DNA from 2 places in the Caballeronia sp. LZ001 genome. Region 2 is predicted to be linked to the other one. Evidence: riboswitches for the same ligand, from Rfam matches in the RefSeq annotation. Region 2 holds a riboswitch; the other holds the start of a gene.
What was found. A riboswitch is a leader RNA that binds a small molecule or an ion and turns the genes downstream of it on or off. The one in region 2 is predicted to bind cobalamin.

Region 1: it holds a riboswitch for cobalamin, as region 2 does, so the genes downstream of both, P9292_RS22610 (TonB-dependent receptor domain-containing protein) here and cobW (cobalamin biosynthesis protein CobW) in region 2, are expected to answer to the same signal.

The regions. Positions count from the first base shown of each region.
Region 1 covers NZ_JARTVX010000004.1:2,489,971-2,501,413, reverse strand. Annotated here, with positions in the region: partial or broken gene P9292_RS22645 (LysR family transcriptional regulator) at 1-60, shown strand, start outside; gene lgt (prolipoprotein diacylglyceryl transferase) at 98-994, shown strand; gene P9292_RS22635 (SIMPL domain-containing protein) at 1,022-1,753, opposite strand; gene P9292_RS22630 (EVE domain-containing protein) at 1,856-2,314, opposite strand; RNA gene ssrS (6S RNA) at 2,392-2,574, opposite strand; gene P9292_RS22620 (cell division protein ZapA) at 2,697-3,011, opposite strand; gene P9292_RS22615 (ATPase) at 3,008-3,394, opposite strand; cobalamin riboswitch at 3,631-3,955, shown strand; gene P9292_RS22610 (TonB-dependent receptor domain-containing protein) at 4,041-5,918, shown strand; gene P9292_RS22605 (iron ABC transporter permease) at 5,945-6,943, shown strand; gene P9292_RS22600 (ABC transporter ATP-binding protein) at 6,940-7,722, shown strand; gene cobT (nicotinate-nucleotide--dimethylbenzimidazole phosphoribosyltransferase) at 7,733-8,785, shown strand; gene P9292_RS22590 (adenosylcobinamide-GDP ribazoletransferase) at 8,874-9,635, shown strand; gene cobC (alpha-ribazole phosphatase family protein) at 9,620-10,195, shown strand; gene P9292_RS22580 (cobalamin-binding protein) at 10,213-11,079, opposite strand; gene cobD (threonine-phosphate decarboxylase CobD) at 11,315-11,443, opposite strand, start outside.
Region 2 covers NZ_JARTVX010000004.1:1,321,907-1,333,349, reverse strand. Annotated here, with positions in the region: gene cobJ (precorrin-3B C(17)-methyltransferase) at 1-878, shown strand, start outside; gene P9292_RS16845 (VWA domain-containing protein) at 889-1,497, opposite strand; gene P9292_RS16840 (ATP-binding protein) at 1,569-2,579, opposite strand; gene cobN (cobaltochelatase subunit CobN) at 2,576-6,349, opposite strand; gene cobW (cobalamin biosynthesis protein CobW) at 6,353-7,432, opposite strand; cobalamin riboswitch at 7,577-7,828, opposite strand; gene P9292_RS16825 (cobalamin biosynthesis protein) at 7,945-8,325, shown strand; gene cobO (cob(I)yrinic acid a,c-diamide adenosyltransferase) at 8,322-8,924, shown strand; gene P9292_RS16815 (cobyrinate a,c-diamide synthase) at 8,929-10,230, shown strand; gene P9292_RS16810 (DUF1289 domain-containing protein) at 10,227-10,463, shown strand; gene P9292_RS16805 (CbtA family protein) at 10,525-11,307, opposite strand; gene P9292_RS16800 (CbtB-domain containing protein) at 11,317-11,443, opposite strand, start outside.

The DNA of each region.
Region 1 (11,443 bases), 1.2 Mb from region 2:
GTGTTGAGCCGGCGCATCGAGATCGTGCGCGCGCAGGCTGCTGCCGTCGTTGCCGTATGATTCGCCTTTGAAGTTCGCCTGGCTCTTCCATTACACGATGCTCATACATCCCAATTTCGATCCCGTCGCGATCCATCTCGGACCGCTCGCCGTGCGCTGGTACGGCCTCATGTATCTCGTTGCGTTCATTTCGGCCATTGCCATCGGCAGATTGCGTCTGCGCTTGCCGCATGTCGCCGCGCAAGGCTGGACCGTCAAGGACATCGACGACATGCTGTTTTACGGCGTGCTCGGAACGATTCTCGGCGGCCGCATTGGCTATGTGGTGTTCTACAAGGCGAGTTATTACTTCGCGCATCCGCTCGATATCTTCAAGGTGTGGGAAGGCGGCATGTCGTTTCACGGCGGCTTTCTTGGCGTGACGCTCGCGATGGTCCTGTTCGCGTTTCAGCGCAAGCGCACGTGGCTGCAAGTGACGGATTTTGTCGCGCCGATGGTGCCGCTCGGACTGGCGGCGGGGCGTCTCGGCAACTTCATCAACGGTGAGTTGTGGGGCCGCGTGACCGACCCGGCCGCGCCCTGGGCCATGCTCTTCCAGAATTCCACCAACGACGACGCCATCTGGCTCGCGAAGCATCCGCAGCTCGATGCGCAATACAATCTCTCGGAGATTTTCTCGCGCTATCACATGCTGCCGCGCCATCCGTCGCAGTTGTATGAAATCGCGCTGGAAGGGCTCGTGCTGTTTGCGGTGATCTACCTCTTCGCGCGCAAACCGCGGCCGGTGGGCGCAGTGTCGGCGTTGTTTCTGATCGGTTATGGGCTTGCGCGCTTCACGGTGGAATTCGCGCGCGAGCCGGATGATTATCTCGGACTCCTCGCGCTCGGCTTTTCGATGGGCCAATGGCTCTCGCTGCCGATGATCGTCGCGGGCATCGTCATGATGGTGTGGGCGTACAAACGTCAGAAACGCGTGTCCGGCAACGCGGCGTAAATCACGCCGCGTTCTCCGGTACAGCAGTTATCGCCCCATTTGCACCGAACCCGACACGTCGACGGTCACCGTCGTCGTGCCGGCTTCGAGCGCCATCGGCGCGCCGACCTTCGCGTCCGCGCCAAGCGAGCGGGCCTGCATCATCATCACCGGGCGCGGACCCGCGCCGCTGTGGCCCACGTTCACTTCGCGGATCGTGAAGTTGGCGTAACCGAACGCCTGACTCGCGGCCTGCGCTTCCTTGCGGAACGACTCGATGGCCTGAGTCGAGAGCTTCTGCTCGGCGGCGCGCTGCGCTTCGGGCGACAGCGAGAACGCGACGCTGCCGACTTGCATGGCGTTACTCATCTTGCCCGCGAGCTTGGACGCCGCCGCGAAGTCGTGCGATTCCAGCACGACCTCCGTGCGGCCGCGCCACGCGGAGATCTTGCCGTCGCGATCCGTGCTCGGATAAACCGTGAACGAGCCGCTTTTCGCGGTCACGTTGTCGACGCCTTTTGCTTCGCGCAATGCGGCTTCGGCGCGCTGATTGAGCGTGGTGGTGAGCGACGATGGATCGGCCGCTTCCTGCTCGTAGAACAGCGTGATGTTGACGACATCTTGCGGCACTTGCGCGCTGGCTTGCGCGGATAGCGAAAGCACGCCGGATGGCTGCGGATTGGTGATTACCGTCTGAGCGGCGGCCGAAAGCGGAAGCGTGAGCGCGGCGCTCGACATCGCGACGAAGGCGAGGGCGGCGGCGGTTTTCTTGTCGATCATCTAAGGACTCCGAGTGCAAGAGCATCGCGTGATTCGCGACCGCACTTAGGCGCTTCGTTCGTTCCCTTAGTTCCCTTAGTTCCCTTGAACGATTCGCGCGCCCTAGACCAGACGCTCGGTTATGAAGCGCCACTGCGCCTCGGTCACGGGCGTGATCGACAGCCGATTACCGCGCGCCAGCACTTGCATGTCGGCGAGTTCCGCGTGTTCGCGCAATGTCGCGAGCGGAATCAACGGCGTCTTCTTGACGAAGCGCACATCGACGAGCATCCAGCGCGGCGTCTCCTGCGTGGACTTGGCGTCGAAGTACGGGCTTTTGGCGTCGAACTGAGTGGGATCGGGATAGGCCGTCGAACAGACTTTGGCGATGCCCGCAATGCCCGGCTCCGGGCAACTCGAATGATAGAAGAGCACGCCGTCGCCGACTTGCATCTGGTCGCGCATGAAGTTGCGCGCCTGATAGTTGCGCACGCCCGTCCACGGGAGGGTTTTCTTCGGCGCGTGCGCGAGATGATCGATGCTCGCTTCGTCCGGTTCGGACTTCATCAGCCAGTAGCGCATGATGGATTCGGCAACGGGGTTGTAAAACGGGCTCGACAAAAGCAAACGGCATCGGTATGAACCGATGCCGCTGGAGTAGGGTCCCCACCTCGGCCGCTAGGCCGGCATCCTGAACCTGGGTTCAAGATTGGTCGCAGTAAGCAACACTTCGGGTACATCAGACAGAGTGACGCGCGCGCCCGTGCTGCAAGTTTCCACAACCGTGCCAATGTAGCATTGGTTCAAGGAATATATGACCTTGGCGAACCAGGCAGGGAGTAGTCACTCTACACCAATCGAATGTCTAATGCAGCCTCTCGACACCAATTGCGCAGTTTCTTTTTTCGATTGACATCGCGCGACCGATTAGCGTTCGCCAAGGAGCGGCGTCGCGGCACTTCGGTCACTGCACTTCATACTGCGCGATGACAGCACCAAGCTGTTCGTTCATGGAGTGCATCGTGCGGCGAATTTCCTCGGCGGGGAAGGCCTCGCCATGACGCACGCTTTCTTGCAGCCTCAGCAATTCGGAAGCGAGTGAAAGCGCGGCCATCACCGCGATGCGGTCTTGCCCGCGCACGTTGCTTGCATTGCGCACCTTGTTCATCTCAGCGTCGACGCGTGCCACCGCTTCACGCAGCGCGCCTTCGGTTTCCGGCGAACAGGCGAGGCGATATTGCTGGCCGAGAATGGATACTTCGATCTGCGTGGTCGTCATGCCTTCTCTCCGTGATGATGCTCGCTGTGCTCTCCCGCGTGCGCATGCTCGTGCGCGGCTTGCACATCGTGAGAACGGGCATCGAGAAGATCGAGCTGATTTTCCGTCTCGGCATGATTCGCGGACTTGCCGCGCGGCAACTTTTCGAGGATCGCGTTCAGGCGGACCTGCGCGTCGTCGATCTTGGCCGAGAGGGAATCACGTTCGGCTTGCAGCGTGTCGCGCTCTTCGCGCATTTGCACGAGCTCTGCCTGCACGTTCGCGTAGTCGCTACGCAGTTGTTCGATTTGTGCTTCAAGCGCGAGACGCGCCTGATTGTGCCGCTCGCTGATCTGGATCAGCCGGCCGATATTTCCTGACAGTAATTCGAGTTCGTTGAGCATGTGCTGCGTCCTCTAAAGACCTCGCATTCTAGCGCGGTTCAACGGAGCTTCCGATAATTGTCTCGTTTCGAGACGTAACAGCACGCGATCATGCGTGCATCGCGATGCATTCGTGTGTGGAAAGCGCGGGCGCTGCCGATGTGTTGCGACGGCGGGTTCTAGTTGGGTTCGTCGTGAGCCGTGTGTCTTGCGATGATCGGCCAGGGTCGTTTCTTGACGGTCCTGAATCGCGCTCCTACACTTGCCGCACTTTTGGTGCTCGCGTCCGCATTCTTTTGCGGGCGCAGTCAAACGGGAAACAGGAAGCGGCGCCGCCAAGGCCACGCCAACCTGTGCTGCCCCCGCAACGGTAAGCGACCGCAACGCAAGTTGCAAGTCGTCCCTTGCGCGTTTTTCGCCGCGCCGTCGTGTGAGTTTGCTTGCGAGTCTGTCTGATTCGCAAGAATCCGCCGCTCGACGCAGGCAAGGCGAAAAACGTGTCGATGCCACTGCGCTTCATGCGTGGGAAGGCGGGACGGTGTGTCGCCAGCCCGGATACCGGCCAACTGTTCAGCGCGTTCGTCTGTTCGCATTCGAGCGCGCTCGTCGCGCATTGGCCTTGCGGGGAGCGAGGTCGCGCCAGCCTACGCATGGGAACATTTCACGCATGGTATCGCCACTTGCCCGACACGCGGGCAGACGCAAAACGATCGAACGCGCCGCGCTCGTCGCCCTCAACACATGGCTGCTCGCTCATGAAGCGCTCGCGGACGAAGCCTCGCAACCGCCGCTCGCGCCCGTCGTCGTGACCGCGACGCGCACCGTGCAACCTCTCGCCGATACGATCGCGCAGACTTCGCTCTTCGACGCCCAGGATATCGCCGATAGCAATGCCTACGACGCGCTCGGCGTCATCGGTCTTGCGCCCGGCGTGCAGGTGACGCGCAACGGCGGCCCGGGAGCGAATGCAAGCGCGTTCATACGCGGCGCGTCCTCGACGCAATCGCTCGTTTTGATCGACGGCGTGCGTGTGGAGTCCGCATCGCTCGGCTCGGCGCAGCTTGCGCAGATCATGCCGGATCAGATCGACCGCATCGAAGTCGTGAACGGCAACGTGTCGGCGCTGTACGGCTCGGGCGCGATCGGCGGCGTCGTGCAGATCTTCACGAAAGACGGCGAGGCGCATCCGCCGCGCTTCTACTTCGAGACGGAATACGGCAGCTATCACACGCAGCGGCAAGCGGCGGGCGTTTCCGGCGCGCTCGATAGCGAAGGCCGCACGACCTTCAGCTTCAACGTATCGCGCGAGAAGACCGATGGTTTCTCGTCGATCGATCCCGCGCTCGCGCCCAACGCCAATCCGAACGCGAACGGTTATCTGAACGAAAGCGTCGCGGCCACGCTGCGCCACAAGTTCGGCGACAAATGGGACGCGGGCGTGCGCTTCTATCAGTCGAACGGCATCGACAGTTTCGACGATGCCTACGGCTTGCCCGGCGATCTCAACGATTCGCACAGTCGCGTGCGGTCGACATCGGTGTTTGCGAACGGCCGTATCACGGACCAGTGGACCACGCATTTCACGGTCGCGCAGGGACAGGACCGCGCGAACATCGAGCAGAACGGCATCTATACGAGCCGCTTCAATTCCGAGGATCGCCAGTATCTGTGGCAGAACGACTTTCGCCTGACGGAGGCGCACAAGCTCCTGTTCGGTTACGAGCATCTCGACCAGACGCTCGATTCGGATCAGTTCAGCGCGCCGGATCGTCACGTGAATTCGGTGTACGCGGGCTATGTGGGACGCTTCGGTCCGAGCGAAGTGCAGGCCAATCTGCGCCACGACCAGTATTCCGATTTCGGCGGCGCGAACAGCTACTATCTGGGCTATGCGTACAACATCGACACGCACTGGCGCGCGAGCGCGAGTTACGCGGCGTCGTTCCGCGCGCCGAGCTTCGACGATCTCTACTATCCGTTCAGCGGCAATCCGTCCATTCAGCCCGAGCGCAGTCATTCGGTGGAAGCGGCGCTGCAGTACGCATCGGACCAAGTGGGCGTGCTGCGCGTGACGGCGTTTCAGACGCGCTATTCGAATCTGATCGATTACGTATCGGACGGCAGCGGCTTCTATATCGCGCAGAACGTCGGACGCGCGAAGGTGCAGGGCGTCGAGGGATCGTGGGCAGGGCATGTCGGCGCCACTGATTTGCGCGCGGGCGTGACGTTCCAGAATCCCGTCGATGAAACCGGCAATCAGGACCTGACGCGCCGTGCGCGGCGTTTCGCGAGTTTCAGCGCGCATCGCTCGATAGGAAGCTGGCGCGTGGGTGGCGAGTGGATCGTGAGCGGTGCGCGCAGCGATTACGATTCGACGCTCGCGGGCTATGGCGTCGTGAATCTGTCGGCGCGTTATGACATCACGAAGTCGTGGTACGTGAGCGCGCGTGTCGACAACCTCTTCGACCGGAACTATGAACTGGCTTATTCGTACAACACGCCGAGGCGCGGCGCTTATGTCACGCTCGGCTGGCGCCCGTCGTGAGCGACACCGTTGACCTGCGCCGCGCGATGAACGCGAAACGCGCGTTAGGCATCTGGGCTGCGCTCGGGCTTGCCGCGTTGCTTGTGTTCGTGGCGTCGCTCGCGCTCGGCAGCGTCGCGTTGCCCTTGCCGCGCGCCATCGCGGCGTTGCTGCACGCGCATGCGGCCGCGCCCGATATCGCCGATGACATCGTGCTCACCTTGCGTTTGCCGCGCGCGCTTGCGGGTTTTGCTTCGGGCGCCTTGCTCGCGCTTTCCGGCGCGCTGCTGCAAGTGCTGTTGCGCAATCCGCTGGCCGAGCCGTACGTGCTCGGCGTATCCGGCGGAGCGGCGACCTTCGCACTCACGGCGATGCTCGCGTCGCTGCCGTGGTGGGGCATCGATCTGGCGGCGTGCGCGGGCGCGTTCGCATCCATCGTGCTGGTGCTTGGACTCGCGCGACGCGACCTGTGGCACGGCGATCGCGATGCCTCGCCGCGTCTTCTGCTGACAGGCGTCGTGATAGCGGCGGGCTGGGGCGCGCTCATCACGTTGATCCTCAGCATTGCGCCGGAAAATCGCTTGCGCGGGATGATCTTCTGGCTGACGGGCGACCTGAACGGCGCAGCGACGCCGTGGCCCGCGCTGATCGCGCTCGTCGTCGCGATGATCGTCGTCGTGCCGCTCGCGCCGCGACTCAACGTGCTGTTGCGTGGCGATACGGCCGCGCGTTCGCTCGGCGTGCCTGTCTCGCGCGTGCGGCTGTCGGTGTATCTCGTCGCATCGCTTGCGGCAGCGGCGGCTGTCACGACGGCGGGCACCATCGGCTTCGTTGGGCTCGTCGTGCCGCATTTATTGCGGCTCGCGTTCGGCAACGATCAGCGCATGCTCGTGCCGGCGTCGGCGCTGGCGGGCGGCCTCGCGGTAATGAGCGCCGATCTCGTCGCGCGCACGGCGATCGCGCCCGCGCAATTGCCGGTGGGCGTGGTGACCGCGCTCGTCGGCGTGCCGATGTTCCTGTGGATGCTGCTGGCGAGACCGCGATGACCCTGCATATCGAACACGTCAGCTTGCGCGCGGGCGCACGCACGCTCGTGGAAGACCTCACGCAAAGTATCGGCGCGGGCGAGATGTGGTGCATAGCCGGGCCGAACGGCGCGGGCAAGACCACGCTGATTGGCGTGCTCGCGGGTTTGACAAAGCCGGCCGAAGGCGCGATATCGCTCGATGGCCGCGCGCTCGCATCCTGGCGCGCGGCGGATCTCGCACGCGCGCGCTCGCTGATGCCGCAAAGCTCGCACGATGCCTTCAGCGCGACCGTACTCGACACCGTGCTGCTGAACCGCTTTCCGTATGTCACGGGCTGGGGCTGGGAGAGCGCCGAAGACCGCGCTGCCGCGCATGCCGCGCTCGATGCGCTCGGTCTTCTATCGTTCGCCTCGCGCGATGTCCTGACATTGTCGGGCGGCGAACGGCAACGCGTGACGCTCGCCGCCGTGCTGTGCCAAAACACACCGCTCTTGCTGCTCGACGAACCGCTCGCGCATCTGGACCTGCATCATCAAATCGATTGTCTGCACGTACTGGCCGACGCCGCGCGCAAGTCGGGCCGCACGGTGATTTTCTCGTGTCACGATCTCAATCTCGCGCGGCGCTTTTCGACGCACGCGCTTTTGCTCGATGGCAGGGGCGGCGCGCACGCCGGTCTCGTCGCGGACGTGCTCACGCCTGAACGCGCGAGCGCCGCGTCCGGCTATCCGCTAGCCTTGATTCGCGATGGCGAGCACGAAGCGCTCGTGCCGTCCATTCCCGTTGCACGCACCTGAAGGATTGCCGATGTCAAACGCCCACGACTTGCCCACGCCCCGCGCGCCAGACCGTTCGCGCGAAGCCGAACTGCAACGCATCATCGATACGAAAACGAAGCCGCCGGGCAGCCTCGGTCGGCTCGAAACGCTCGCGCTGCAAATGGGCGTGATTCAGCGCACGACGAAGCCGCGCATCGAGCGCCCGGCGATGATCGTGTTTGCGGGCGATCACGGTATCGCGGCTGAGGGCGTGAGTCCGTATCCGCAAGAAGTGACCGCGCAGATGGTCGCGAATTTTCTGGCGGGCGGCGCGGCGATCAACGCGCTGTCGCGTTCGGTCGGCATGACGCTCGAAGTGGTCGATGCGGGCGTGGCGACACCGATTCCCATCGATAGCGGCTACGAGCGTCTGTCGCTCGGCCTCGGCACGCGCAACTTCGCGAAGGAAGCGGCGATGTCGCGCGAGACCGCGCTCGAAGGCATCGCGCGCGGCGCGGCGCGTGTGCGGCATCACGCGGCGCTCGGCACGAACGTGATCGGCTTCGGCGAGATGGGGATTGCGAACACGTCGGCGGCGGCGTGCCTGATGAGCCGTCTGTGCGGTGTGCCCATTGGCGAATGCGTCGGACGCGGCACGGGTCTCGACGATCGCGGCCTTGCGCACAAGCGCGACGTGCTTGGCCGAGCGCTCGCGTTGCATGCGGCCGAAGGCGATGCAATCGACACGCTCGCGACGTTCGGCGGCTTCGAGATCGCGATGATCGCGGGTGCGTGTCTCGCTGCGGCGGACGCGGGCATGACGATTCTCGTCGATGGCTTCATCGCGACTTCCGGCCTGCTCGTCGCGGCGAAGATCGCACCCGAGGTGCTCGACTACTGCGTGTTCGCGCATGCGTCGAACGAGGCGGGGCATCGGGGCATGCTCGCGCATCTGCATGCGGAGCCGCTGTTGCAACTCGACATGCGGCTTGGCGAAGGCACGGGCGCGGCGCTCGCGTTGCCGATCCTGCGCGCGGCCGTGGCGTTCGTCGATGAGATGGCGAGCTTCGAGGCGGCGGGTGTCACGGACAAGCGAGAGTGACGGCGATGAGCATCATCCGCAAGCGCTGCGCGAGGTCGGGGCGCGTCACTGCGTTCAGGCGCGCGGGCGTCTCGACCCGCTTGCCACAATGACCCGTCCGCTCGACGAATTGCGCTACTTCTTCACCGCGCTCGGTTACTTCACGCGCGTGCCGGTGCCGCGTTGGGTTGGCTTCGAGCGCGCTTATTTGAACGCGGCGGCGCGATATTTTTCGCTCGTCGGCGTGATGGTCGGCGGTGTTGCCGCGCTCGTCCTGCTTGCGGCGTTGCGCGTGCTTCCGTTGGGCGTTGCCGTGTTGCTGTCGATGGCCGCCACGCTCGTGCTGACCGGCGCGTTCCACGAAGACGGTCTTGCCGATTGCGCCGATGCCTTCGGCGGCGGCTATACGCGCGATGACGTGTTGCGCATCATGCATGACTCGCGCATCGGGGCGTTCGGCGCGATTGCGCTCGTCATTGCACTGGCGCTCAAGTGGCAGACGCTTGCGAGCACGCCGCCGCTTATTGCCGCATGGTTGCTGATCGCCGCGCACGCCGCGAGCCGCGTTTTCGCCATCAGCTATCTCGTCACGCTCGACTATGTGCGCGCCGAGGGCAAAGCGAAGCCAGTCGCACAGCGCATGAGCGCGGGCTCGTTTCTGATTGCGATGACCTTCGGCGTGCCGTGGCTCTTTGTCATCGACTGGAAATTCGCCTGCCTGACGATCGCGTTGCTCACGGTGCTGCGCTGGGCGATGGGACGTTACTTCGTGAAGCGCATCGGCGGCTATACGGGGGATTGTCTCGGCTTCGCGCAACAGGTGTTCGAACTGGCCATTTATCTCATCGGGCTCGCATGGATCTCGTACTGATCCGGCATCCAGCCGTGCGCGTCGATGCAGGCGTGTGCTACGGCCAGAGCGATGTTCCCTTGCTGCGCGATGCGAATGCATCGGCTTGCGCTCTGAAGGCGCGCATGCTGTCGCTGAACGTGCCCGCGTGTGTCGATGGCTGGCATTCGAGCGGACTCGTGCGATGTGCATCGCTGGCCTCGGCGTTGAGCGGTGGCATCGCGCCTCACGTCGATGCGCGCCTCGCCGAGATGAACTTCGGCGCATGGGAAGGGCGCGCGTGGGATGCGATCGATCGCGCGCTGATCGATGCCTGGGCCGCGGATATCGAACACGCGAGGCCGCATGGCGGGGAGAGTCTCGTGCAGTTCGCCGGGCGCGTGGAGGACTGGTTGCGCGATATCGAGCGTGCCGAACGGCCGGTGCATGTGATCGCGCATGCTGGCGTCATGCGCGTGCTGACAGCGCATATGCTCGGGATGGAGCGCGCGAGCGTGTTGCAATGGCCGATCGAATTCGGCGCGATCGTGCAGTTCAGGCGCGTGAGAGGGAAGTGGCTGCTGGTGCGGTGGAATGCCTGAGGGCAGGGCCGCTTCGGTCACTTACCGCGACGCCCGCGCGCTTGCTCCAGATCCTTGCAAAGCTCGGCCGCGCCCAGCGCGATGCGCGGCGTCGGCCGATTGATCAGATCGCCATCGATACCGAAGAGGTTGCCGCGCGCCACCGCGGTGAGCGAACCCCAACGCTTCCATCGATCGAGTGCGGGTAATGCGCGATTCGGCGTCGTCGCGCCGGGCGTCGCGGTGACGATGGCTTCCGGGTTCGCCGCGAGCACGGCTTCGGTCGAGATGGTCGGCACGCGCGTGTCGTTCGCGGCGAAGACGTTGACGCCGCCGCACAACGCGATCACTTCGCTGAACACGTTGTCGCGGTTGAGCGTCATGAGCGGGTCGTCCCACACCTGATAAAACACGCCGACCGGCGGACGTTGCGCATAACGCGTCCGCAGACTGCCGATATCGCGCGTGAATGCAGCCGACGCCGCGCGTGCGTTCGCTTCCGTGCCGAGCAACGCGCCGAGCCGGTCGATGTTGCTCGCGATATCGTCGAGATGGCGCGGTTCGCTGAAGAAGATCGGAATGCCGAGCGCTTGCAGCCGATCCATCTGCCGCGCCGCATTGCCATGCCGCCATACGACGATCAAGTCCGGATGCAATGCGACGATGCGCTCCAGATCGAGCGCCTTGTTGTCGCCGACGCGCGGGATAGCCTGCGCTTCCTTCGGATAATCGCTATACGTCACCGCGCCGACGATACGCGACCCGCCGCCCGCCGCGAACAGCAATTCGGTGACATGCGGCGCGAGACTCACGACGCGCGTGGCGGGTGTCGCGAGCGTGATGCTGGAGCCGCTGTCGTCGGTGACGGTGATGGCGGCGAAAGAGGGCGATGCGCTCAGCGTCATTATCGTTGCGAGAAGGACATGCGGAACGGCGTGTCGAAGCGAATGCGCGGCGAACGCGCGCAGACCTCGGTTGCTTGCGCGCCGGAACAAGCCGATTTGCGCAGCCAAGGTGCGCAAGACGAGTTCTAAGCCCACGCGCAAACCTCCGGGAGCGAGCGTTCAAGCTGCGCCCGATTGACTTCACCGCCAAGCAAGCCGATCCGCGCAGCCAAGGTGCGCCAGAAAGATTTCGACGTCACGCGCAAACCTCCGCCATCGCTCGTTCAAGCCGCGCCCATTCTCCTTCGCTGCCTGGCAAGCCGATGCGCAAACTCGGCGTCATCCCAGCCGGATCGAAGAGCCGCGTCCAGATACCGCGCGTGGC
Region 2 (11,443 bases):
CCGATGCCGCGCAAGCGCTCGACGTGCCATTGCGTTTCAGCTACGCCCCGCCTTTCGACGTTTCGCATAACGGCGACGTTGCATTGCACGTCGCGAACGCGCCCGTCGATGCGCAGGCGATAGGCCGTGCACGCGGCAGGTTGACCGTGATCGGTCTCGGTCCCGGCAGCTCCGAGATGATGACGCCCGCCGCGAAAGCCGCGCTTCGTGCCGCAGAAGACGTGCTCGGTTACGAAACCTACGTGCGCATGGCAGGCCCGTTTCGCGCCGATCAACGCGCGCATATGACGGACAATCGCGAAGAGTTGCAGCGCGCGCGACATGCGTTCGAACTGGCAAGCGAGGGACGCAGGGTCGTGGTCGTATCGTCGGGCGATCCGGGCGTGTTCGCCATGGCGGCAGCCGTGCTCGAAGCACTCGACAAGGAAGCGAACGCGTCATGGCATGCCGTGAAACTCGAGATCGTGCCGGGCGTATCGGCGTCGCTTGCCACGGCGGCGCGTGCGGGCGCACCGCTCGGCCATGACTTCTGCGTTTTGTCGCTATCGGACAATTTGAAGCCGTGGGGCGTCATCGAGAAACGCATTGCGCATGCGGGTCAGGCCGATTTCGTCATTGCGTTCTACAACCCACTATCGAAGGCACGGCCCTGGCAATTCGATCGCGCGATCGAAATCGTGAAGCAGCATCGCGATGCCAAAACGCCCGTCGTGCTCGGGCGCGATGTGGGACGCGCGGGCGAGACGCTTCGCATCATGACGCTTGGCGAGTTGGACAGCACGATGGTGGACATGCGAACGATGGTGATCGTCGGATCATCGACCACGCGCGTGATCGGCGATGGCGCATGGGTTTATACGCCGCGATGGTATGAATGACACGCGCAGGCTATCGCAAGTCCGCGCTCAGTTCGCTCGCATGAAAGTACTCCGCCGCCCAGCGTAGCGCCAACGTGCTCGCTTGCCCGACTCCGAATTGCCCTTCATCGAAGTCCACCAGCACGACGCGGTCCGCGCACTGCGGCGGCGCGGGCGTCTCGTTCGTGCGGCCATCGGTCAGCACCCATAGCCAGCGACGCTGCGCGGGTCTTCGACGCGCGGCTCGTGCAAGCACGGTCTGCGCACTCGAAAGACCCAACGCCAGCGGCGTGCCACCACCGCCACCGATAGGCCTCACCCAGCGCTCGTTCCACCAATGCGCGGCGCCCGGCTGACGACGCACTTCCGCACGCCCGCCACCGAAACATACGAGCGCAATTTCCGCACGCTCACGATAAGCCCGATCGAACAACGCAATCAACAAGCCCTTGGCACGCGCGAGCCGTTCACCCGTGAGCATCGATCCCGAGCAATCGAGAAGAAAGCAATGCAACGACGCCGCTTCGCCCTGCACACGTCGATAGCGAAGATGCCGTGCATCGAGACGCTCGGCACGTTTCGCGCGTAGCGTCGATATCCAGTCGAGCGTGGTGCTTTCATCGCCTTCGCGACCGGTCATGCGACCGCGTGCCCGCGCTTCACGCCATCGAAGACGATGCTCTTGAGCATCCGCTTCGTGTCTCCGATGGCTCAGGCTTTTTTTGCGGCAAGCGGTCTGACTTGCTTGACCTTCGCCGTGCCTGCTGGCTCGGGCGGCATGTAGCCCCAATCGCTTTCATTCGTGCTGCCGTTATCGCGCGGGGCGGGCTGCTGCGGCGCTTCGCCTTGCGATGCATCGGCCTCGCGTCGTCGATGCTTCAGCACGGCGTCGGCCACGCGATCGACATGAAGCGTCTGCACGTTGCTCGCGCCTTCGAATGCCGCGAGCGCTCTCGCCGCACGCAGCATCACGAGATCGGCGCGCAAGCCATCCACGTGGGCGGCGATGCAAAGCGCGCTCACGCGCGCATGCACCGCGTCGTCCGGATCGAGCGCGAATAGCACGGCACGTGCTGCATGAATGCGTTCTGCTAGCGCGGACTGTGCGTCGGCATGGCGTGCGCAGAATGCTTCAGCATCCATATCGAACGCGAGCCGCGCCCTGACGATCCGTTGCCGCACGCTCGCATCGAAGCAATTGTTCAATTCGACCGCGAGCCCGAAGCGATCGAGCAATTGCGGACGCAATTCGCCTTCTTCGGGATTCATCGTGCCGATCAATACGAAACGCGCTTCATGCCGATGCGAAATACCATCGCGCTCGATGACGTTCACGCCGCTTGCTGCGACATCCAGCAACTGATCGACGAGCGGGTTGGGCAGCAGATTCACTTCATCGACATAGAGCACGCCGAGATGCGCTTTTGCAAGCAAGCCCGGCGAAAAGGTCACGCCGCCGTCGCGCAAGGCGCTTTGAATATCGAGCGTGCCGATCAACTGCTCTTCGCTTGCGCCGAGCGGCAGCGTGACGAGCCGGCCTTCGGGCAATAGCTCGGCAAGCGCGCGTGCGGCAGTGGACTTCGCCGTTCCGCGTGGGCCGCTGACGAGCACGCCGCCAAGCGCCGGATCGATAGCCGCGAGCACGAGCGCCTGCTGCAAGGCCTCCTGCCCGACGAGCGCGGTAAAGGGAAACACCGGAAAATCAGCGTCGTTCGGGTTCAAGTCTGTCGGCCTTCGAGTTGCAGTTCGACATCGAGCAAATGGCGCGTCACGTCAGCGCGATAGCCGCCCGGCTCTTGCCATAAACCGCGCTCCATGGCTTCGAGCAGACGCTCGCATATCGATTGGAGCGCGTGTGGATTGTGCTGCGTGATGAACTCGCGCGTGTCTGCGTCGTTCACGTAAGCGTCGGTAACGAGCGCGTATTGATGATCCGATACGACGCGCGCCGTGGCGTCGTATCCATAAAGATAATCCACCGTTGCAGCGAGTTCGGATGCGCCTTTGTAGCCGTGACGCTTGACGCCGTCGATCCATTTTGGATTGACCACGCGCGAGCGCACCACGCGTGCAATCTCTTCGTTCAAGGTCCGCACGCGCGGCGCGGCGGGATTGCTATGATCCGCGTTATACGCCTGCGGTTGCAGGCCCGAAAGATAACGCACGGCCGCGACCATGCCGCCCTGAAACTGATGGTAGTCGTTCGAGTCCAGCAGATCGTGCTCGCGGTTATCTTGATTCTGAAGCACGACATCGAGCGCGGAAAGCCGCGTGCCGAAGCTCGCTCGCGCATCCACGCCGTCTTGCGCCTGCGAATACGCATAGCCTCCCGTGCTTTGATACGCGGCCGAGAGATCGGCGTCGCTCTGCCATTGCTTCGCATCGATCAGTTCCTGCAAGCCCGCGCCATACGCGCCCGGCTTTGTGCTGAACACGCGCCAGCCTGCACGTTGCCGCGCTTCTTTCGCATTCATACCGCGACCGATCAGTTCATCGCGCTCACGCATGACGCGCGCGCGAATCGGATTGATATCCTCGGACTCGTCTTCGAGTTCGGCGACGGCTTGCACCGCCGCATCGAAAAGATGCATGAGATTGGCGAAGGCGTCGCGAAAGAACCCCGATACGCGCAAGGTAACGTCGATACGCGGCCGGTTGAAGATGGAGATTGGCAGTATCTCGAAGTCCGTCACGCGATTGCTTCCCGCCGCCCACTTCGGCCGTACGCCGATCAGTGCGAACGCCTGGGCCATATCGTCGCCGCCAGTGCGCATGGTCGCCGTGCCCCACACGGAAAGGCCGATGGCGCGCGGGAAATCGCCGTGATCCTGCACGTGTCTTTCCACCAGCAGATTGGCCGACTTGAGGCCGATGGACCATGCGGCCTGCGTCGGCAATGCGCGTGTGTCGACCGAATAAAAATTGCGTCCGGTAGGCAACACGTCCGGTCTGCCGCGCGATGGAGAACCGCTCGGACCAGGCGGCACGAAGCGGCCCTCAAGCCCGCGCTTCAGTTGCTCGAGCTCTTGCGGACCACACGCGTCAAGACGCGCGAGCACATCGCCTTGCAAGCGTTCGAGCACCAGCGTCGTTTGCGGCCCCGGCGATTCGGCATCGCCTTGAAATAGTTGCAATGCTAACGATTCGAGGCGTTCGCGTGTATCGCCATGATGCCGCCAAGGCGCGTCGACCGCGTTTTGAAGCGCGTCGGGGCGAGGTCCATTCCATGGCGCCGCCCAGTCGGCATCGAGCGGATCGAACGCTTCACCGAGCGCGAGATCGCGCGCCATGGCCGTGATGAGACTTGCATTCGCGCCGCGTCCGTCGCCGGTCGGAAAACGGCCCAATGCGAGCAGCGTATCGCGCCTTTGCACGCCTTCGGGCGATACGCCGAACACATGCAAGCCATCGCGTATCTGCGCTTCCTTGAGTTCGCACAGATAGGCATCGGCACGCGTAAGCAGCGTGTCTTCGCCTTGCAAGTCGCGCGGTGCGTCGAGCCCGAGTTCCTCATGCAACCTGTTCTCGACGATGTTCGCGAGGATGGACTTGCGCAGCAGCTTCGCGCGGCGCGTATCGACCATGAGCGCTTCGTAGTATTCGTCCACTTGTCGTTCGAGATCCTGCAGCGGCCCATAGTTTTCGGCTCGCGTGAGCGGCGGCATCAGATGGTCGATGATGACCGCCTGCGCGCGACGCTTGGCCTGACTTCCCTCGCCCGGATCGTTCACGATGAAGGGATAGAGATGCGGCATGGGACCGAGAATGAGATCGGGCCAGCACGATGCCGACAACGCAACGCTCTTGCCCGGCAGCCATTCGAGGTTGCCATGCTTGCCGACATGCACGAGCGCATCGGCCTGGAAACGCAAGCGCAACCAAAAATAAAACGCGAGATACGCATGCGGCGGCACGAGCTCGGCATCGTGATAGCTCGCATAATCGTTGCGCTCGCGCGAGCGCGAAGGCTGAATGCCGATGAACACTTCACCGCAACGCAAGCCTGCAATCATGAAGCGGCCGCGCCGTATCGTCGGATCGTCTTCAGGCGCGCCCCATATATTTTCCAGTGCTTGCCGTGCATCCAGCGGCAACGCGCGATAGGCATCGAGATAATCTTCGAGCGCAAGACTTTGCAGGGCCGGGCGAAGATCGCGCACGACAGGGTCGTTCGTCACGCCTCGCGTAAGCGCTTCGATGAGCGCATCGCCATGTTCGGGAATCTGGTCTAAGCGATAGCCTTCACGCTCGAGCAACTGCAAGATGTTGATGGCCGATGCCGGCGTGTCCAGTCCCACGCCGTTGCCAATGCGCCCTTCGCTCGCCGGATAATTCGCCAAGACGAGCGCGATGCGCTTGCGCTCGTTCGGCGTATGTCTGAGCTTGCACCAGCGCGCGCTGAGTTCGGCGACGAAGCGCAGGCGCTCGGTATCGGCTTTATAACGCACCACGTCGACCTGCGTATGCGGGCATCGATAAGCAAGCCCCTTGAAGCTCACCGCTCGCGTGATGATACGGCCATCCACCTCGGGGAGCGCCACGTGCATGGCGACATCGCGCGAATTCAGGCCTTGATTGTCCTTCTGCCAGTCATCGCGATTGCCCCCGCTCAAGATCACTTGCATCACGGGCGCATCGCCGGCCACTTCGAATGCTTCGCTTTCTCCGATCACGCCCGCAGCGAACGCCGTGGTATTGAGCACGAGCGATGCACCATGCTGCGCGCACAAACGCTCCACTACTTCGCGGCTCAGACTTTCCTTGAGCGATGCAATCGCAATGGGCAGCGGATTCATGCCCTCGCGTTCGAGCGCTTCGATGAATGCATCGAACACAGCGGTGTTGCCTGATTGAAGGTGCGCGCGATAGAAAAGAATGGCAACCACCGGCGCGCCTTCGGTCCAGCGTTCGCGCCAATCGTCGCTAGAAGCGCTTTCGCGCTCGGGGTGATAGATCGCGACCGCGGGCAACGCGCTCGGCGCGTGCGCTTCGCGTCCCCAACCGAACGCGCGATGCGCAATGGCGCGTAGAAACTCTTCGGCATTGCGCGCGCCGCCTTCACGTAAATAGCGCGACAGGTCGCGGCAGAACGCGGCATCGGCCGTACTCTTGCCGATGAGATTCGGGTCTTCCGCAAGATCGCCCGAAAACATGGCGAGCATTTGCTTTTCGCGCTTTGCCAAAGCGACGAGACGCTCGATACCGTAGGGCCAATACGATTCGCCGCCGAGATGATCGACGATGACGACCTTTGCATGACGCAGAATGTCGTCGACATAAAAGTCGACCGAAGCGTTCTGGCGCAGGAACGATTGATTTGCGAGCCGCACTTCCGGAAAGCCGGGGCCGAGACGCGGAAAGACGCTTGCGAGCAGCGCGAGCGTGGTATCGGCCGAACTGAGCACGACGATGGGTGCGCGCGTCTGCTCGATCCGCATCACGCCTGCGGCGTCGTCGACGAAGCCTCCCGGAGTCGTGCGCAGCAGATGCATCGCTCAGGCCTGCACGGGTAAGTTCTGCAACGCGGAAACGAAGGCACGTTGCAGCGTTTCGCGGTCGAGGTCCTCGCCGATAAGCACGAAGCGACTCGATGCCTCGCCCTCGTTCCAGCGCCTGTCGAAGTAACTGTCGAAGCGTCGCCCCACGCCTTGCACGACGAGCCGCATGGCGGCACCCGGCAACGCCGCGAAGCCCTTCACACGGTAAATCGTGTGCTTTTCCACCAGCACGTGCAGTGCCGCAAGCAGCTGTTCGCGCGACTCGACATCCGCTGCGACCACCACGGAATCGAACTCGTCGTGATGATGATCCGCATGACCGTCTTCGTCGGGCGAGCCATGATGGTCGTGCCGCAGATGAATGGTCTCTTCCGATGCGGATTGCAAGCCGAGCAGCGCATGCACGTCGAGTTTGCCCATCTGCGCGGGAACGATCTTCACTTCGGGCGGAATCTCGGGGCGCACGAGCGCATCGACCTTTCTCAACGCGGCGGCATCCATGAGATCGGTCTTGTTGACGATGACGAGATCCGCCGACGACAGTTGGTCTTCAAACAACTCATGCAACGGCGATTCGTGATCGAGATTCGGATCGGCCTTGCGCTGCGCATCGACGGCGATAGGATTTGCCGCGAACTGACCGCTTGCCGCAGCCGGACCGTCGACCACGGTAACGACCGCGTCCACGGTGAAGGCGTTCTTGATGGACGGCCAGTTGAAGGCCTGCACGAGCGGCTTGGGCAAGGCAAGCCCGGACGTTTCGATCAACACGTGATCGATCCTGTCGCGCCGTTCAAGCAGTTGCTCCATCACCGGATAAAACTCTTCCTGCACGGTGCAACACAAGCAACCGTTCGCGAGTTCATAGAGATTGCGTTCGGCGGAACCTGCTTCGTCGTCGCAACCGATACCGCAGCCCTTGAGAATTTCTCCATCGATACCGAGCTCGCCGAACTCGTTGACGATGACCGCAATGCGCTTGCCCTGCGCGTTCGAAAGAATGTGCCGCATCAGCGTGGTTTTGCCGCTGCCGAGGAAGCCGGTCACGACCGTGACGGGGATCTTGCGCGTTTGCATCGTTGCTCCGTGCTTGATTGATGCGTGCGCCCTATGCGTGATGGTGTGCGCGATGCGGTCTATTCGACCTTTGCAGCGGCATGGACATGGAAAAGCGCACGACTCGGTGGATCTGGGGATACGCCGCAACCCCGCGGCTAAGGAAATCCCTTCGGTAATTCTGGCCGGTATCCGGGCTGACGAAAATAGCCGCTTCGCCTTCCCGCGCCGGACGCTTTGAACGCCTAGCACAGTGGCTTTGAAACCGGCTTGCCGCGCATGTCATGCGTGGCTTTCGCTTACCGTTGCGGGGGCAGCACAGGTTGGCTTGCGTTCGCCTGAACGCGCGCTTCCTGTTTCCCGTTCAACTGCGCGCTAAAGACTTGGCGCGCGAGCACCTGAACTATTGAAAGTCTAGGGCTAGCGGGGTTAGGCGTCAAGAAAGCATGGTGCCTGCCTAAGCGTCCGGTATGGTATCTTTCCTCCGCCTTAAGGCTTTTCAAGTCGACCTCCATGAATTGGCTTCGTTTAGCATGAGCGCCGCGCTCGTCATCGGCATCGGCTGCCGCCGCGGCGTAAGCGCCGAAGCAATAGAACGCGCTGTGCGTGGTGCGCTTGGCACGCTCGCATTTGCCGATATCGTCAGCGTGGCAAGCATCGACGCTAAGAAAGACGAAGCAGGATTGCTCGCATTTTGCGAGCGTCATCAATTGCGCGTGGATTTCTTTAGCGCCGATCAAATCGAGCGCGCGCCTGGGGAATTCTTATCGCAGGCGAGGCGGCATTTGAGTGTCGACGGCGTATGCGAGCCTTGCGCGCTCATTGCCAGCGGCGGCCGGCTCGTCGTGCACAAGACTATCGCGGGCGGCGTGACGGTCGCTATTGCAGAGACACCATCGAAGAAGCAAGCATGAAAACCGATACCGAATCGCATTTGCGCATGACCCAGCGGCGCAAGGAAGGCCACGAGAAAAAGCAGGCCGCCGCCGACCATGAAAAGGGCCTGTTGATCGTCAATACCGGCAACGGCAAAGGCAAGACCACCGCTGCATTCGGCATGGCCATGCGCGTGCTCGGGCACGGCATGAAACTCGGCGTGGTGCAATTCATCAAAGGCGCGCTGCATACGTCGGAACGCGATTTCCTTGGCGCAATCGCGCATTGCGATTTCGTGACGATGGGCGATGGCTATACGTGGAACACGCAAAATCGCGAGGCGGACATCGCCACGGCGCGCAAGGGATGGGACGAAGCACGACGCATGATCCAAAGCGGCGAGTATCAGATGGTCGTGCTGGACGAGCTCAATGCCGTGCTCAAGTACGAATATTTGCCGCTTGAGGAAATACTCGGCGTGCTCAAGGCACGGCCGGCCATGCTGCATGTCGTCGTGACGGGACGACACGCGGCCGATGAGCTTATAGAAATAGCCGATCTCGTCACCGAAATGCGCCTCGTAAAGCACCCTTATCGCGAGCAGGGCGTCAAGGCGCAACGCGGCGTCGAGTTCTGACGCAATGGCAGACTGTCCCGCACTCTTCATCGGCGCGAGCGCGTCGCATCAAGGCAAGACCACGGTGACGGCCGCGCTTGCACGTCATCACACGCGGCAAGGCAGGCGCGTGCGCGTCTTCAAGACCGGGCCGGATTTTCTCGATCCGATGATTCTCGAGCGGGCATGCGGGTCGCCCGTTTATTCGCTGCATCTTTGGATGGTCGGACTGGAAGCGTGCCGCGCGATGCTTTCCGCGGCCGCCAAGGAAGCCGACCTTATTTTGATCGAAGGCGTAATGGGCCTCTTCGATGGCACGCCGAGCAGCGCCGATCTCGCCGCTGCGTTCAATGTGCCCGTGCTCGCGGTAATCGGCGCGCATGGCATGGCGCAAACCTTCGGCGCGCTTGCGTTCGGACTTGCGCGTTATCGGCCCGATGTGCCGTTTCATGGCGTGCTTGCAAATCGCGTGGCGTCTGCGCGCCATGCACAGATGCTGGCCGAAGCCATCCCCGAAGGGCTGCGCTATTGCGGTCATTTTTCGAACGCGGACGATATCGCGCTACCCGAACGTCACCTTGGCCTCACTCAAGCGCGGGAAGTGGCGGACCTGGATGCGCGTCTCGACCGCGCCGCCGATGCCATTGCCGCGACCACGCTTGCCGATTTGCCGCCGCTCGTTCGCTTCGACGACGACATCACGCTAAGTGAACCGCCGCGTCTTCTCGACGGATTGCACATTGCGATCGCGCGGGACGCCGCGTTTTCATTTATTTATCCCGCGAATGTCGATTTGCTAAAGGCATCGGGCGCAAGCGTCAGCTATTTTTCCCCGCTAGCGGATGAGCCCGTACCCGCCCATGTCGATGCGCTCTACTTGCCCGGCGGCTATCCCGAGCTTCATGCCGCGACGCTTGCTTCCAATGCGTGCACGCGCGCTTCGATAAAAGAACATATCGCGCGCAATCGCGCGGTAGTCGCGGAATGCGGCGGTATGCTCTACCTGCTCGACGCACTGACGGATGTCGAAGGCAATCGTCATTCAATGCTAAGCGCCCTTCCCGGCGACGCCACCATGCAACGCCGTCTTTCGCGGCTGGCGATGCAACGAGTCGACACCGCCCACGGTCCACTCACCGGCCACACCTTTCACTATTCGACGCTCAAGACATCGATGCAGCCTTTCACGACAGCCACGCACGCAACGACAGGTGCGCAGGGCGAAGCGCTTTATCGTCATGGCGCGATAACGGCCACTTACATGCACGCTTACTGGCCATCGAATCCTGCAGCAATGGCTACGCTCTTTCGCGGCGAAGCGCTATGACGACATCGACCGAAATCGGGCCACGCGATCTCGCCGAGATGATCGAACGCGCCAGCACGCAGGAACCAATCGGCTCGCCGTGCACCGGCGTGTGCAAGCTCGATGCATCGAGCGGCCTGTGCGCGGGATGCTTTAGAAGCCGCGAGGAAATTAAATTCTTTAGAACGATGGACGATCACGCGAAGCTCGCGTTGTTCGACCAGTTGCTTGAGCGGCGCGCGGCCTCGCAATGAACGAAGGCCCGCGCTCGTGCTCAAGCGACGCGGGCCTTTTGATACCCATCGAGCATTCGATTCAGGCAGCGGCCATGCGACGCGCTGCCGGACGCTCGAGTTCACGTGACGCAAGCGCGCCGAAGAGCAGTCCAAGCGTTGCCCAGATCAATGCCTGGATACCGACGGCAGTCAGCCTGAAATTCCACAACAACGACGCGGAAAAGTCGGCGGGTACTTCGTCGACAGAAGGCAGTGCCACTTGCGCGATAACCATCAGGATGACATAACCAGCCGCCGCAATAAGCGCCGCGTTCCAGTTGCCGCGACGCGCCTGCAAGCGTCGCTGCGCATAGACCGCGAACACCGCGCCGACGATTGATATCGCCACCATGCCGAAGAAAAGCGCCGTACGCGGACCGATGGTTTCGGCATTGCCCACGGCGGGCGGGTTTGGGGGATATTTGATGAACGGCACGAGCGCAACGCTAACGAAACCAATGAGCGCAAGCAAAACCGACGTTCCGCGCGCATGCAACGAGCCGAGCCGCCCATAAGCCAAGGCAAAGATCAGCGAGAAAATACCGCCTAAAGCCGTGCCGAACACCACCACGCCCGTTAGTAAGCCCAAACCCGCTTGCGTGTCCCGGCTAACGAGTTCTTCATCATCACCGTGACTATGCGATTGCGCTGCCGCCGCTTCATCGTGATGATCGTGTGCGGGCGCTTGTGCATGCTCGTGCTGTTCCTCGAACGCGATAGCCCGAGCAACTGAAGGTTCGCCGAAGCCGCGCGCAAAGCCAAAGCCGATCAGGCCCGCGACGAGTCCCGCGACCATGCCGCGTATAAGCAAGTTGCGAATCATGCTTCGTCCTCAGTGGCACGGAAAGCCGAGCAAGTGTCGGCCATCGTGAACGAATTCGTGGACGTACATGCCCGAGATAATGGACGTTGCACCTTGCTCGGCGCCGACGAAATAAATCGCGATCAGCAGAACGAGG